DNA from 2 places in the Marinobacter sp. SBS5 genome. Region 2 is predicted to be linked to the other one. Evidence: predicted binding sites of a transcription regulator. Region 2 holds the regulator's gene; the other holds the start of a gene.
What was found. Region 2 encodes LexA, which represses DNA repair genes until DNA is damaged. Its sites were predicted from a motif close to CTGTNTNNNNANACAG; they were not measured.
Positions count from the first base shown of each region.

Region 1: recA (recombinase RecA) is a predicted target of LexA. The motif match lies at 4,662-4,677, and genes of this name have one in related genera.

Region 1 is NZ_JBLWAZ010000003.1:601,168-607,846, forward strand. Features, by position in the region: gene fixJ (response regulator FixJ) at 1-417, opposite strand, end outside; gene ACNQ6O_RS09855 (Lon protease family protein) at 456-2,864, opposite strand; gene ACNQ6O_RS09860 (flavodoxin family protein) at 3,027-3,488, opposite strand; gene recA (recombinase RecA) at 3,511-4,563, opposite strand; gene ACNQ6O_RS09870 (nicotinamide-nucleotide amidohydrolase family protein) at 4,729-5,232, opposite strand; gene ACNQ6O_RS09875 (FAD-dependent oxidoreductase) at 5,244-6,338, opposite strand; gene ACNQ6O_RS09880 (TIGR04283 family arsenosugar biosynthesis glycosyltransferase) at 6,470-6,679, shown strand, end outside.
Region 2 is NZ_JBLWAZ010000003.1:492,000-498,678, forward strand. Features, by position in the region: gene ACNQ6O_RS09375 (sigma-54 dependent transcriptional regulator) at 1-310, opposite strand, end outside; gene ACNQ6O_RS09380 (SOS cell division inhibitor) at 417-746, opposite strand; gene ACNQ6O_RS09385 (DUF1329 domain-containing protein) at 839-2,197, opposite strand; gene ACNQ6O_RS09390 (DUF6586 family protein) at 2,423-2,902, shown strand; gene ACNQ6O_RS09395 (hypothetical protein) at 2,965-3,225, shown strand; gene ACNQ6O_RS09400 (cell division inhibitor SulA) at 3,233-3,712, opposite strand; gene lexA (transcriptional repressor LexA) at 3,755-4,363, opposite strand; gene ACNQ6O_RS09410 (amidoligase family protein) at 4,534-5,535, shown strand; gene ACNQ6O_RS09415 (gamma-glutamyl-gamma-aminobutyrate hydrolase family protein) at 5,528-6,283, shown strand; gene ACNQ6O_RS09420 (SIMPL domain-containing protein) at 6,274-6,679, shown strand, end outside.

The sequences.
Region 1 (6,679 bases), 110 kb from region 2:
ACGAACAATCTCGAGCCGCTCGCCCAACGTCTTACGTTGTTCTCTATCCTGCTCAAGCGCAGCTTCAATCTTTTCCAGAAGCGCTTCTTCCCGGTAGGGCTTTTGGATGAAGTCCACAGCACCTTCTTTCATGGCGTCAACCGCCATCGGTACATCACCATGTCCTGTTACGAAGATGATCGGCAAGATGGAATGTTTTTCGTTGAGCTTTTTCTGCAACTCCATGCCATCCATACCAGGCATCCGGATATCCAGCACGATGCAGCCGGCCATCTCTTCCGAATAGTCTTTCAGGAAAGCGCCTGCATTTTCGTAGGTTTTCACCGGCTTGCTATCTGATTTAAGCAGCAGCGCCAATGAATCACGGACGGCTTCATCGTCCTCTACTACGTACACAGTCTGCGGGGTATCAGTCATGAAAGTTCACTCTCCTGTCCGTTTTGTTATAGGCCCAATCAGTGAATGGACGGATCTTTCTGATCGTCCCGAGCGTGCTCCTGGCGCTCATGTTCACGCATTTTTTCTAATCGTTGCTGGATAATGCCAAAAACGCTTTGCTTAGGGTACCTGCCTTTGCTGTCGGCTTTGCCTGCCGGCTTACCCAACAACAGTGTAATCGCGTCTTCTACGCGAGCAACCGGGTACACCGAAAACTTACCCGCTTTGGCTGCTTGCAGTACTTCACTATCCAACATCAGGTTCTGCACATTGGTGTGAGGAATAATAACGCCCTGCGTACCGGTTAGGCCGCTTTTGAGCTCACACGTGGCAAAGAAGCCTTCAATCTTTTCATTAACCCCACCAATGGGCTGTACCTCGCCAAACTGGTTCACCGAGCCGGTAATCGCCAGATCCTGACGGACAGCAACGCCGGATAACGTTGATATCAAAGCGACCAACTCAGCCAACGATGCGCTGTCACCGTCCACCTCACCATAGTTCTGCTCAAAGGTCAGACTGGCAGACAAATGCATCGGATCGTTCATGGCAAAATGCGACGACAGCCAGGAACTGAGAATCATCACACCTTTGGAGTGAATGTTTCCGCCCAACTTCACGTCACGTTCAATGTCGATGATCTCACCGTCACCATAGTAACAAGAAGCGGTTACCCGGTTAGACAAACCAAACTCGAAACCGCCAGTTGATAAAACAGATAGCGCATTCACCTGCCCTACACAGGTACCGGTAGTGCTCACCAGCGTTGAACCGTCCCGTATGGAATCGTAAAAATGATCACGAATCCGGCTGTCACGATAGCGGGCGCTTTCCAGCGCACGGTTGACATGCGCATCGGTAATCAACCGAGCACCGGCTTGCCGGGCCCAGAAGTCCGATTCCCGGAGCAGATTGGCGATGTCGGCTGCATGCAACGACAGGCGATCTTGGTGCTCTGCTCGGCGCGCGCTGTATTCGATGATTCGGGCGACCGCTTTGGCGTTGCAGTGCAACAGTTTTTTCTCAACCACCAAGCTGGCTATAAATTTGGCGTACTGCACCTGACTGTCGACGGTTCGATACATCTCATTCTCAAAGTCCGCCGTCACCCGAAACAGCTCTGCGAACTCAGGGTCGTATTCTTGAAGCAACATCCAGGTTTCGCGATCGCCGAAGAGCACAATTTTCACATCCAGCGGCACAGCTTCAGGCTCTACAGAGATCGTGCCTGACAGAGTCAATTCCCGTTCGAGAGAATTAATTTCAATTACATGCGACCGAAGTGCGCGTTTTAACGCATCCCAAACGAACGGCTGCTCAAGTACCTTCTCCGCATCCATCAGCAGATAACCACCATTGGCTCGGTGCAAGCTGCCCGGACGAATCAGAGAGAAGTCGGTAAACACCGTGCCTTTGTACGTGACGTTCTCCACATAGCCGAACAGACTGTGGTAAGTGGGATTTTCTTCTACCACCACGGGTACTTCGCTATTGCTTTGATGCACTAGAAGGTTGATCAAATATCGTCGCGGCGCCTTTCTATCCAACGAGGCATAGGCCATCGCAGCCTGCTCTTCGCCGTCTTCCAGAAAGATATCCAGATTTTCAGCCAAATCTTTGCGAACGGCTTTCAGGTAGGTGACGACATCCGAATACTTCTCATACTTGGCTTCCAGCTCATCAAGCTGATGCCCGGATATGCCTTCGAGTGTTTCCTGATTTAACGCCTGCTGCTTTTCGGCGTACTCCAGTTCCCAGTCGGCCAACTTGCGAAGTGCTTGCCGGAGCTTTTTCTCCAACTTGTTAATGACTTCTTCAAATTTGTCACGCTGAGCATCGGTCAACTCTTTAAAGCTGTCCGGCGTGTGCGGCTGGTCTCCGTTCATGGCCACCAACCTGTATCCGCCGGGCGTACTCACCGTCAGGCTGACCTTCTTGCGTCGAGCCTGCGCTGCCACCTTTTCCAGCTCGTCTTCCTGCATTTTTACGTAATCATTTTTCAGGCTTTCGGCTCTTTCAAGGAAGCCGTCACCTTCAAATGTCTGCGGAATCATTTTGACCAAGCGGGACATCAGTTTTTCCATGTCCAGCTTCAACTGATTGCCCATGCCTGCAGGAAGTTTTAGAAGCGTCGGGTTCCGGGGCTCTTCGAAATTGGCGACATAACACCAGTCGTGGATTTGCTGTTTGGTGTCAGTGTGATGCTCAAGATAGCGCAGCATCATCGTACGCTTGCCCAGCCCGTTTCGGCCAACCGCGTACACGTTATAACCGCCATGGGGCATAGCCAACGCAAAGCGAACGGCCTCTTCAGCGCGATTTTGGCCCACAATTTCAGCCAAGGGCTCCAATTGCCGGGTCGTTTTGAATGGCAGGTCTTTCAGAACACAAGCTTTGTACAACTGTTGCAAGGGCAATGACTTCAAGTTCGGTACCCGTCGAGGTCGATTTCAAATGGTAAAAACAACCTTGCATTGTAGTGCCTGCGTTCCTGACTGTCGCGCATCACTTCCGCTTTTATCCAATTAGGCCCTAATCACCGGGCAATATCGAGAATCGAAGGACTTTACAACCGAATTGCTAGATAATCAGACCAAACCCGCATCCAGGCTGGCAGCCACATACATACCAAGCTCTTCGCACTGCGACACAAACTCTTCTTTGTAATCACCCCGACAAATCAACGGTTCGTTAACCAATTTCCAACGCAATCCGGTGGTGATACTTTCAATAGCTCGTCGCGTACCAGTGCCATCGTGCCCAGCACGAATATAAAATGCGAATGGGAGACCTTGGGCCTCTTCAAGACAGGGGTAGTAACTTCGGTCGAAAAAATCTTTGAGGGCCCCGGACATATAACCGAGATTTTCAGTGGTACCGAGGATGATGGCATCACAGGCCAGGACATCCTCGGGGCCGGCGTCCAGCGGTGCTTTCACAACCACTTCAACCGCTTCAATATCCGGGTGACGGGCGCCGTTTTCAACGGCTTCCCGCAACCGCAAGGTATTCGGAGATGGGGCATGAGCCACAATAAGCAGTCGCTTCATAATCCACCTCCACTACCTGTTGTTAAAGAAGCTCTCCGCTCACTTCAGCCGGTGCCGCCGCAGCTTCTGCCTCTGCTTTTGACACGGGCTTAGGCATTAGCTTCTCACGGACTTTGGCCTCGATTTCTTGAGCCACGTCCAAATGCTCTTCCAGGTACTTGCAAGCGTTAGCCTTACCCTGGCCAATCTTGTCGCCATTATACGCGTACCAAGCACCCGCCTTATCAACAAAGCCTTCTTTGACACCCATATCGAGCACTTCGGCCATGTGGTAAATGCCCTTACCGTACATGATCTGGAATTCAGCCTGTCTGAACGGCGGAGACACCTTGTTTTTCACAACCTTCACACGGGTTTCGTTACCAACCACTTCGTCACCGTCTTTGACCGCACCAATACGGCGGATATCCAGACGCACAGACGAATAAAATTTCAGAGCATTACCACCGGTGGTTGTTTCCGGGCTACCGAACATTACACCGATCTTCATACGAATCTGGTTAATGAACACCATCAAGCAATTGGCGTGCTTGACGTTACCGGTCAGCTTACGCAAAGCTTGAGACATCAAACGGGCCTGAAGACCTACGTGACTGTCACCCATCTCGCCTTCAATTTCCGCCTTCGGTGTCAGTGCGGCTACCGAGTCAACGATGATGACGTCAACGGCGTTGGAACGCACCAGCATGTCGGCAATTTCCAAAGCCTGCTCACCGGTGTCAGGCTGCGATACCAGCAAGTCGTCTACGTTGACGCCCAGCTTCTCAGCGTAGATAGGGTCAAGCGCATGCTCGGCATCGATAAAGGCACAGGTTTTACCCTGCTTCTGGGCTTCGGCGATCACCTGAAGGGTCAAGGTGGTTTTACCAGAACTTTCAGGACCGTAAATTTCAACAATCCGGCCGTATGGCAAGCCGCCTATACCCAGAGCAACATCCAGCCCAAGAGAGCCGGTAGATACCGCAGGAATGGCTTCGCGGGGCTGATCACCCATTTTCATCACGGCGCCTTTACCGAATTGGCGTTCAATCTGGCCAAGTGCTGCGCTAAGTGCTTTCTTGCGGTTGTCTTCCATTATTGCCCTACCTTGTTTACCTGAACGACTGAACCTCAAAATCTTTGCGGTCAGCAGCGACATTCAAAAGAATACACCGAAGGCTATTCAGTGTTTTCCTGTATATTTGAACAGTATTAAAACATAAGCGTTCGCAGAGACCAACCCCCGGTAAAGCGAAAAACATCACAGCGTTCTCAGAAACTCTGCAACCCCTTGCAGAACATACAAAACCGCCTGACGCCGCACCTCATTACGGTCACCATCAAAGCGCTTTACACTAGCCTCGGTACGCTCACCCTCCACCCCCCAGGCAAACCAGACGGTGCCCACAGGCTTGCCCTCACTACCGCCGCCCGGACCGGCGATGCCGCTGATCGCCACAGCCACATCGACGTTTGCCGCTTTTATCGCTCCTGCGACCATCTGTCGAACCACCGCCTCGCTCACAGCGCCATGTTCTATAAGCGCGGACTCTTCCACGCCCAAAATGGCCCGCTTGGCTTCGTTGCTGTAGGTCACCAGCCCAGCCATCATGAACTCCGACGACCCGGCCTTATCGGTCAGCACTTTGGCCACCCAGCCTCCGGTGCAACTTTCTGCTGTCGCAATGGTTCGGCTCTGTTGCTTTAGAACCGCGGCCAACTGATCTCCAGCCTGTTCAAGTGCCTGTTCTGATACCTGCACCATTTGATCTCCCGTTAGAAACCACCCACAAACCCACGATCAATTTTGTCTTTCAAACGCCAAACCCACTTCCCGGAAAAAGCGAACGGGCCGTAACTCCCTACCGCGACTTTGTCGCCACAGGCAATAAGGTACAACGTATTGGCTCGCGGCTGAAAGGCAGTGAATTCACCCGATTCTGTCGCTGCACGCAGATTGGCCGCCAGCACGGGCGCCGCACGAACCGCATGCACACCGGACCGGTTTAACGCTTGGTCCAATCGACTACAGGCATCGCCCGCCGCGAAAACCTCCGGATGAGACACGCTTTGATGACACTCATTCACCAACACAAAGCCTTGGGTATCCACAGCCAGCCCACTGGCTGCCAGAAAAGAAAATGACTCGGCACCGGTTACGGCCACAACCAGATCCGGGCGTAGGGACGCGCCATTCGTGAGGATCAGATAACGGCCCGCCGCCTCAGCTCGCTGCTCAACAATCTCCACACCTAATTTTGTCAGCTTCCGCTGGGTTAACTTACGTAAGCGATGACTAAAGTCAGGCAGGAGCCCCTGATTGCCTGTTATCAAAGTTACCCGGGCATCCGTTTCAGCGCCCTCTCGGCGGGCATGGGCTATCGCCATGGCCAGCTCTGCACCTGCTGCACCTCCACCTATTACAACCAAATCCCGGGCCTTAGCCTTAGAACCATCAATGTGGCGCAACCACTGCTGGTGAAACTGCTCCAATGGCTTAATGCTCAGCAGCGGCCCGGTGTACCCACGCAGACTCTCGAGATTGGTTTTCGCGCCAATATCGATTGAAAGCCAGTCGTAAGCCAGCAAACTCCCTTCCGCCAGCTGAATCTGCTTAGCGTCCGCCGATATTTCCACCACACGACTGAGTACAAGCGTGGCTCCGGCAGCTTTGGCCAACGGTTCAGCGTCGATTCGACATTGGTCCACGGTGTAATGCCCGGCAATCCAGCCGGGAATCATGCCTGAGTAGTATTGCCATCTCGAGGGCGTCACCAAAACCAACTCAACGTCTTTCAGGGGCGCTTTCACCCATTGTTCGAGAGCAATCAGGTGCGCATGGCCAGCCCCCATCAGAACCAGTCGTTTCATAACGCACGCGATGAGTGGCGGCGGCACAACACAAACAAAGGTATTCTCAAGTGCAACTCCATCTGGTTAGATAACAAGGTTATCGCTTCTGACCCGCTAATCCCCGAAATGTTACGGAGTACCTTGTTTACGTGCCACGCACTTCCCCGGTTCAACCTGAACTCTCCATCATCGTACCGGTGCTGAACGAGGCGGCAGCATTACCGAATTTATTGGCGCATTTGTCACATTGGCAACAACGAGGCGCCGAAGTCGTCTTAGTCGATGGCGGCAGCATAGACCAAACCGTAGATATTGCCCGCGGCGCAGGCTTTGAGATCATCACCACTTCAGCCGGCCGT
Region 2 (6,679 bases):
TGTGCGCAATCAACCGCGAAGCATGTTCTTCCGGCAACTGTGTCGCATCGAGCTCACCCACGAGAAGAATAGGCAGCCCCCGTGTTGCTTCACAAACGGAAGCGATCACGGTCTTGGCACTTCTATCTTCACCATGAACCACCGCAACGGATGCATTGTCTATCTGGTCCGCCTCGCCACTCTGCAAAAGCGCCATAGCCTCGTCACCGGCAACAATCTGCTCTTCACCGACAAACTCCAGAATGGTGATTAGATCACGTCGTCTGGCTTCGTCGTCGCTGAGCACCAGCACTTTGTTATTTTGAGGCATTCACGAAGATCTCTGTCGAAGGATTTGAGCCGTATTTAAGACTGTCTTCGGCCCGGAGTCAATTTTATGACACTTCTGCCGGTTCTTACCTAAACAAAACCAGAAATTACTTAGAACGGTTGGTGGAAACGTTGGCGTATGTCGCCGCTGCATTGCGGTTTTGATTAACACCTTGCAGCGATTCTCGAGCTTCATCCCGAGCTTTCGCAGCGCCCTGCCCCGCAGCTTCAACAAACCGGTTGAGAGCCTCCAAACGCTGCTTGACCTGCGTAGGTGACACCGCCCCTCGCTCCATTGCATCCATTAAAGGATCAACAACGGGTTTAACCTGTTGATTGAGAACTATGAGTGCATCCCAATCTTCAGCATTGAGTGCCGCTTCAAGCTGTTCGTGTAATGAATCGAGATCTGCCAGGAGAACATCTGGATTAGCCACCACTAGGTCACCTATAGAGTTGATGCGAGCGCGATCTGGCGAAACCAGCAATGCAGCCGCTGCCCGGCTGGGTAGCGGCTTGGGGTAGTCATTTACCGGCGGGCCGCCCGGCGGGCAGCAGAAGCTGTAAATTCGTTTCGACGATACCCTGGTGCAAAATCGTAAGCCGGGTAGCCGTCATCCAGACCATCAATGTAATAACGCTGAGCCTTGAGATCGTACGTCATTTCCATAGTAGTCCAGAACACGGGTTGACTGTAATAGCTGATGTTGTGCGCTTCGGAAACACGCCATAGCTCGCCTTTGTCGTTGTATTCCTCTGATGCCAGGATCTGCCAACTGTCCTCATCGATGTAAAACACTCGGCGAGCGTAAATGTGCTGGATACCCGTCCGGCGTTTCGCTTCTACCACCCAAACCCGATGCAGCTCATAACGGGCCAGCTCCTGGTTAATGTGGTTAGCGCGAATCACGTCATCCGGGCGAACATCGCCATCGTGAAGTTTGTAGGCGTTGTACGGCACCAGCAGTTCACGCTTGCCCTTCAGCTCCCAGTCATACTGATTCGGGGCACCGTTGTACATATCTTTTTGATCCACTGACCGCAACGACGAAGAGTTCGGCAGATCCGTTTCATATGCCAGGTTTGGCGAACGACGCAGGCGGCGGGAACCGGAATCATAGCGCCACGCCAAGCGAGGTGAACGCACCTGATCCAGAGTCTCATGCACGAGGGTGATGGTACCGGCCAGAGTGCTGGGCGCTAAGGTATCTGTTTTAAGGAAGAAAATTTTGTTATCGATGTCGGCAAGATCTGCCCCCGGCCGGCTATACGCAAAGTAATAATCGTACTGATTAACCACCGGGTTGAATGAACCATCTCGCTGGGGCGTTGCTGAGCCACTTCGGAATGAGACCTCTTCTCCCCGATACCTAAGGATATGATTCCAGATCACTTCCAACCCGTTTTTCGGAATCGGGAAAGGACTGGTCATAATGGTATCGCGAACCCCGTTACCATTATCCAGTAACTCGGCATTCAAGGCATTCTCGTAAGATTTTTGGTAAACCTCTTCGGGAAATGCAGCCGTGCGCCGAGTTTTATAGACCGGCATAAAAAAGTTGGGGCCATACTGCTCAAGCATTTGAACATGCCCGTCCGTGAGCTTGTCTCGGTACAGATCCAGATTTTCCCGGGTTACAACGAACAGCGGCTCATCGTCAGGAAAGGGATTCTCTTCAACCGTTCCCTTTTTCCAATTCGCTGGAGGTGTTACCAAACCACCCTGCCAAGCAGGAATAGTACCGGCGTTGTTGGCGGCCCTCACCGCGCCAACCGGTGTCAATTCGCTCTTTAACCGTTTCGCTTCCTCTAGAGCCACCTTGGCCCACGCGGAACCAGACACACTCAACGCAGCAACAGTGACCGCTGCTAACAATCGGCTTCGCATCCCTTAATCTCCAACAATGATCTTATGAGCATCCATGAATTGCTCCAAGTGGCCCTTTTTGCCAAATTCAAACGCTTGTTTCAAGGGATTCTTTGTAGCTTCTTGTGTCTAAGTACCAAACAGATCAGGAGGAAAAGCCTGATTAAAAATGATACACTGAGCGGCTAATTTTGTTGAATCGGTTTAATCCTGCGCAGGGCAACTATGGCGTCTCAATGGTATTCAATGACTTCCCAAAAACTGTATCTGGCCAAGATATTACTCTCACAGCTGGAGCAACCCATTGAGCAAGCTCAAGTTAACCCCCAAAGCGCAATCCTGAAAGAGGCTATAACCCAAGGCATTATCGAGCTTATGCTTCGGGCGCGAAGCGCTTTGGTGGTCATGATTGCGCAGCACCATCAGCAGAAAGATGCAGAACCACTATCACTCGATGAGCTCAAAACCAGAATCCCCTATGAGACCCAAGATCTCGAGGATTTGGAAACGCTGCAATACACACCATCCAGCTGGTGGAATCATCTTGCACAACTTGAAAAAGCACTGAAGCAGCCGCCGGCGCCGAAAAAGACGGTATCCGCGGACAACATCATTGCTATTTCAACAGAGGATGTAGCAGATCGCTCAGCCAAGAGTTTAAGAGAAACCCTGACAGCCATGACGGATTTTGCCCGAGCCGTAGAAGATAGACACAACGAGTGGTAATCACAGCCCAGAACCACTGAGTACAACCCACGAACAAATTGCACCAAGCAAAGGCCTAAAGAATGTCACCATCGTTTTTTGAGATCGTTGAACTGCCTAACGGCGACTACGCCTTACGTCGCGTTGATGACGATGCAGCACCACTGGTCCGCATATCTTTCTCCCCCGAAGCGAAGGAAATGATGGCCGACCGGGACATGAGCATCGCAAAAGCCATGATAGCGGCAGGCATCGAGGCTACTGGAACGATTTCTGAAGAAGTTGACTGGGGAGACGAGGAGGGCGAACTTGGCGACGCCCAACCTCACTACACACTGCACTAATCGACACTCACCTCTGGCGCAGCACAACTCCGTGACTGTTCCCCTTCGCGGATGCCTTTTGAAGCGATTCAAAGGCAGAGCGCGCCAGCTTGTTGGTCCACAACACAACCGCATGGCAGGTGCCAGCACCCAACGCCAACTCAGCCAGCTGTTGGGCCGGAATTTCAGGTGTTGAGCGCAGTACCAGAATTTCACCAGTAACGATGCCATGCATATTTTGCCACTTCCCTACCAATGAATGAGGTGGATCTATCCAGGCCAACCAACGTTTTTCCTGGTTCAGTTGGGTCAACATTGGCAACAGTAGCTGAAAGTTCTCAACCTGGCCTTCCGGCAATATGATCTCGGTAACGTTACCCCGAAAATCAGCCTGCCCCGATGCCGAGCGGCGAGGCTCAGGTCGACGGTAACGCGATGAAGCTGCATGCGCCGAGACCACTGCCGCGGGTTGAAACGCCATATTATGATTGAAGCTCAACTGTTCCATCACTCACCTACCTGCGTTATTCACGTGTCGACTTTCAAGCTATCAGTGCAACTCTGAGCGCCGAATGACACCAACACCCAACCCTTCGATAAAGAGTTCCTGCTCAGCCAGATCGACTTCGATGGGGCTAAATTCTTCATTCTCGGCAATCAGCCAAACTTTATTGCCTTCCTTACGGAACCGTTTAACGGTGACCTCATCGCCCACACGGGCGATAACAATCTGACCGTTTTGAACGTCTTGAGTCCGGTGCACCGCCAGCAAGTCGCCATCCATGATGCCGATATCTTTCATACTCATTCCTCGCACACGCAGCAAATAATCCGCTTTCGGTGAAAAGAAGCTTGGTTGGAGCGCACAATGATCTTCGACATGCTCCTGCGCCAGAATCGGGCTACCGGCAGCCACTTGACCGATAACCGGCAAACCCAGATCAGGCTCGGCTTCTGGCAGACGTATTCCGCGACTCGCCCCTGGCACCATTTCTATCGCACCCTTTCGCGCCAGAGCTCTCAAATGCTCCTCAGCAGCATTTGCCGAACGAAAACCCAGTTCAGCCGCAATTTCGGCGCGGGTTGGCGGATAGCCAGTCTCATCAAGATAACGCCGGATAATATCCAGTACTTGGGACTGCCTGGCGGTTAGTTTCATGTTGGGACACTCCAGATAATGATGACTGGTTGTTTATACAGTGATTTGACTATATACAGTGTTTTATCCAGTGTAAAGTCTGCGTTCGAACATTTATGGACAGTAACGGGAAACGACATACCCCTGTGTTATGGTTATGCATAAAGTCTTCAAAGGAACTCCGACATACTATGAGCTCTTCAAAACTCAGCAATATGCCCGTTAACAGCCACACTGCAGATGGAAGCGAACGAAAGGTTGGTGTAGAAATCGAGCTATCCGGGCTTAGTTATGATGCACTTATAGAGCATGCCAGTCGGTTGCTTGGTGGCGACCCCGAGCTCCAGTCCCGTTATGTAACCAGCCTCAAAACAGAGGATGGAGATTATACGATCGAGCTGGATTCAGACCCAATCAAAGACCTCAACTTTGCCGATGAAGGCCTGCCAACCTCCATTCGGGAGCTCGCCTCCCACGCTATGGATGCCATCGATTTTGCCGCCGAGAAAATAGTACCTCTGGAAATCGTTGGTCCACCTCTACCAATGTCCAAACTGCCTATCATGGAAACACTGGTGGACGAACTGCGCGACTTGGGCGCGTTGGGTAGCCGGGAAGCGATCTATTTTGCCTTCGGCCTGCAGCTCAACCCTGAACTGCCGGATTTGGAGCCGGGCACGATCGTTCGCTACTTGCAGGCATTCGCAGCACTGTATGAATGGCTCAAATCCCGACATCAAATCGATATCAGTCGTAAATTCACCACGTATATCGAGCCTTGGAGCAACAAATACACCGAGAAGCTCATGCGGGATGACTACGCACCGGACCTAAAAGGTTTGATGAGAGACTATCTTGACAGCAACCCAACCCGTAACCGAGCATTAGACTTGCTCCCATTATTCGCCCATCTCGATGCGGACTTACTGGCAGAATATGTTCGAGACCCCCGTATCAAGAGCCGTCCAACGTTGCATTATCGGTTACCGGACTGCGATATCGACAACCCAAACTGGCATTTTTCCAGTGTTTGGAACGACTGGGTGGTGTTGGAGCAATTAGCGAATAACGCAAACGACTTGGCGGCCCTTCGTAAAAAGTTCCGAGACTCTCAAGAACTCAGCTTCCACAATCTGACCCATTCCTGGACCGAAACCACTCATCAATGGCTCCAAGAACGCGGTTATGTCTGATAGAGAAACCGAAATGGAAATTCCGGGGCTGACTATCGGCATTAGTGGGCCTGCACGACGCAGCCTTGCGCAGAGGCTAATCAGCCTTGGCCTGAGGCTGTCAGGAGCCCGCACTCACTACATACGCCCCGGCTCGCGTATTAACGTAGCCTTGCTGGATGGGCTCGTGCTCTCAGGTGGCACCCATGTGCACCCCGAGCGTTACGGTCAACAACCGCAAGTGACCGCCAAATACAACACGAAAAGGGATGACACCGATTACCATTTATTAGAACAAGCTGAGGCTATCGGCATTCCAGTACTCGGTATTTGCCGGGGTGCTCAATTCATCAATATTTTTCACGGCGGCTCTCTGTGCCAGAACGTAACCCCCCTTCGAGTGAAGACACGGCACCGCCCTTTGTTGTTGCCACTACAAACCGTGAGACTGGTGCTCGGTAGTCGGCTTGCAGCCTTAATGCCCAGCTTGAAGATCGGCGCCAACCGAATTCACAGCCAGGCCATCAAACGCCTTGGCCGTGGGCTGAGAGTGACCGCCGTAGACAACGATCTGTTTGTTCAGGCTGTTGAGAGCACGGGAAAGCAATGGTTAATGGGCGTTCAATGGCACCCCGAATACCTGCTTTATCACCCCGGCCACCGACGTATTTTTAGCCGCTTTGTTGACGCGGCCTGTGAACGAAAACTTCAGCGCCTCGAAAACGAGAGCGCCCAATGGACTGACGAAGGAGACCTTTCATGTCACTGAAGAAACCTAATATTGCCTTGGCAGCAGCATTGTTCGCCTGCACCCTCACTCCAGTGACGGCATCCGCCGGTGAAGTGAGCCTGAGTGGAGAAGGCATTGTCACCTACATCCCCGACAGTGCTCGTCTGCGCTTCACCGCCAGCGCTGAACATAGTCGGCCCGAAAAAGCCTCACAGCAAGTTGGGGAGAAGATGGTGCAGTGGCGAAAAGGCATTCGCAATATCCAAAACCAGCTTGAGGATTACTCCGATGCGGAAGTAAACCTGTACACCCGCAACTTGCCTATTCAGGAGAGGGGGCAAAAGCCGGAGCAAATGGCGGTCGCTAGCCAGACCGTGAGCTTCACGATCAGCGACCTTGAACTGCTGAACCCACTGCTGGAAGAAGCCCAGAAGC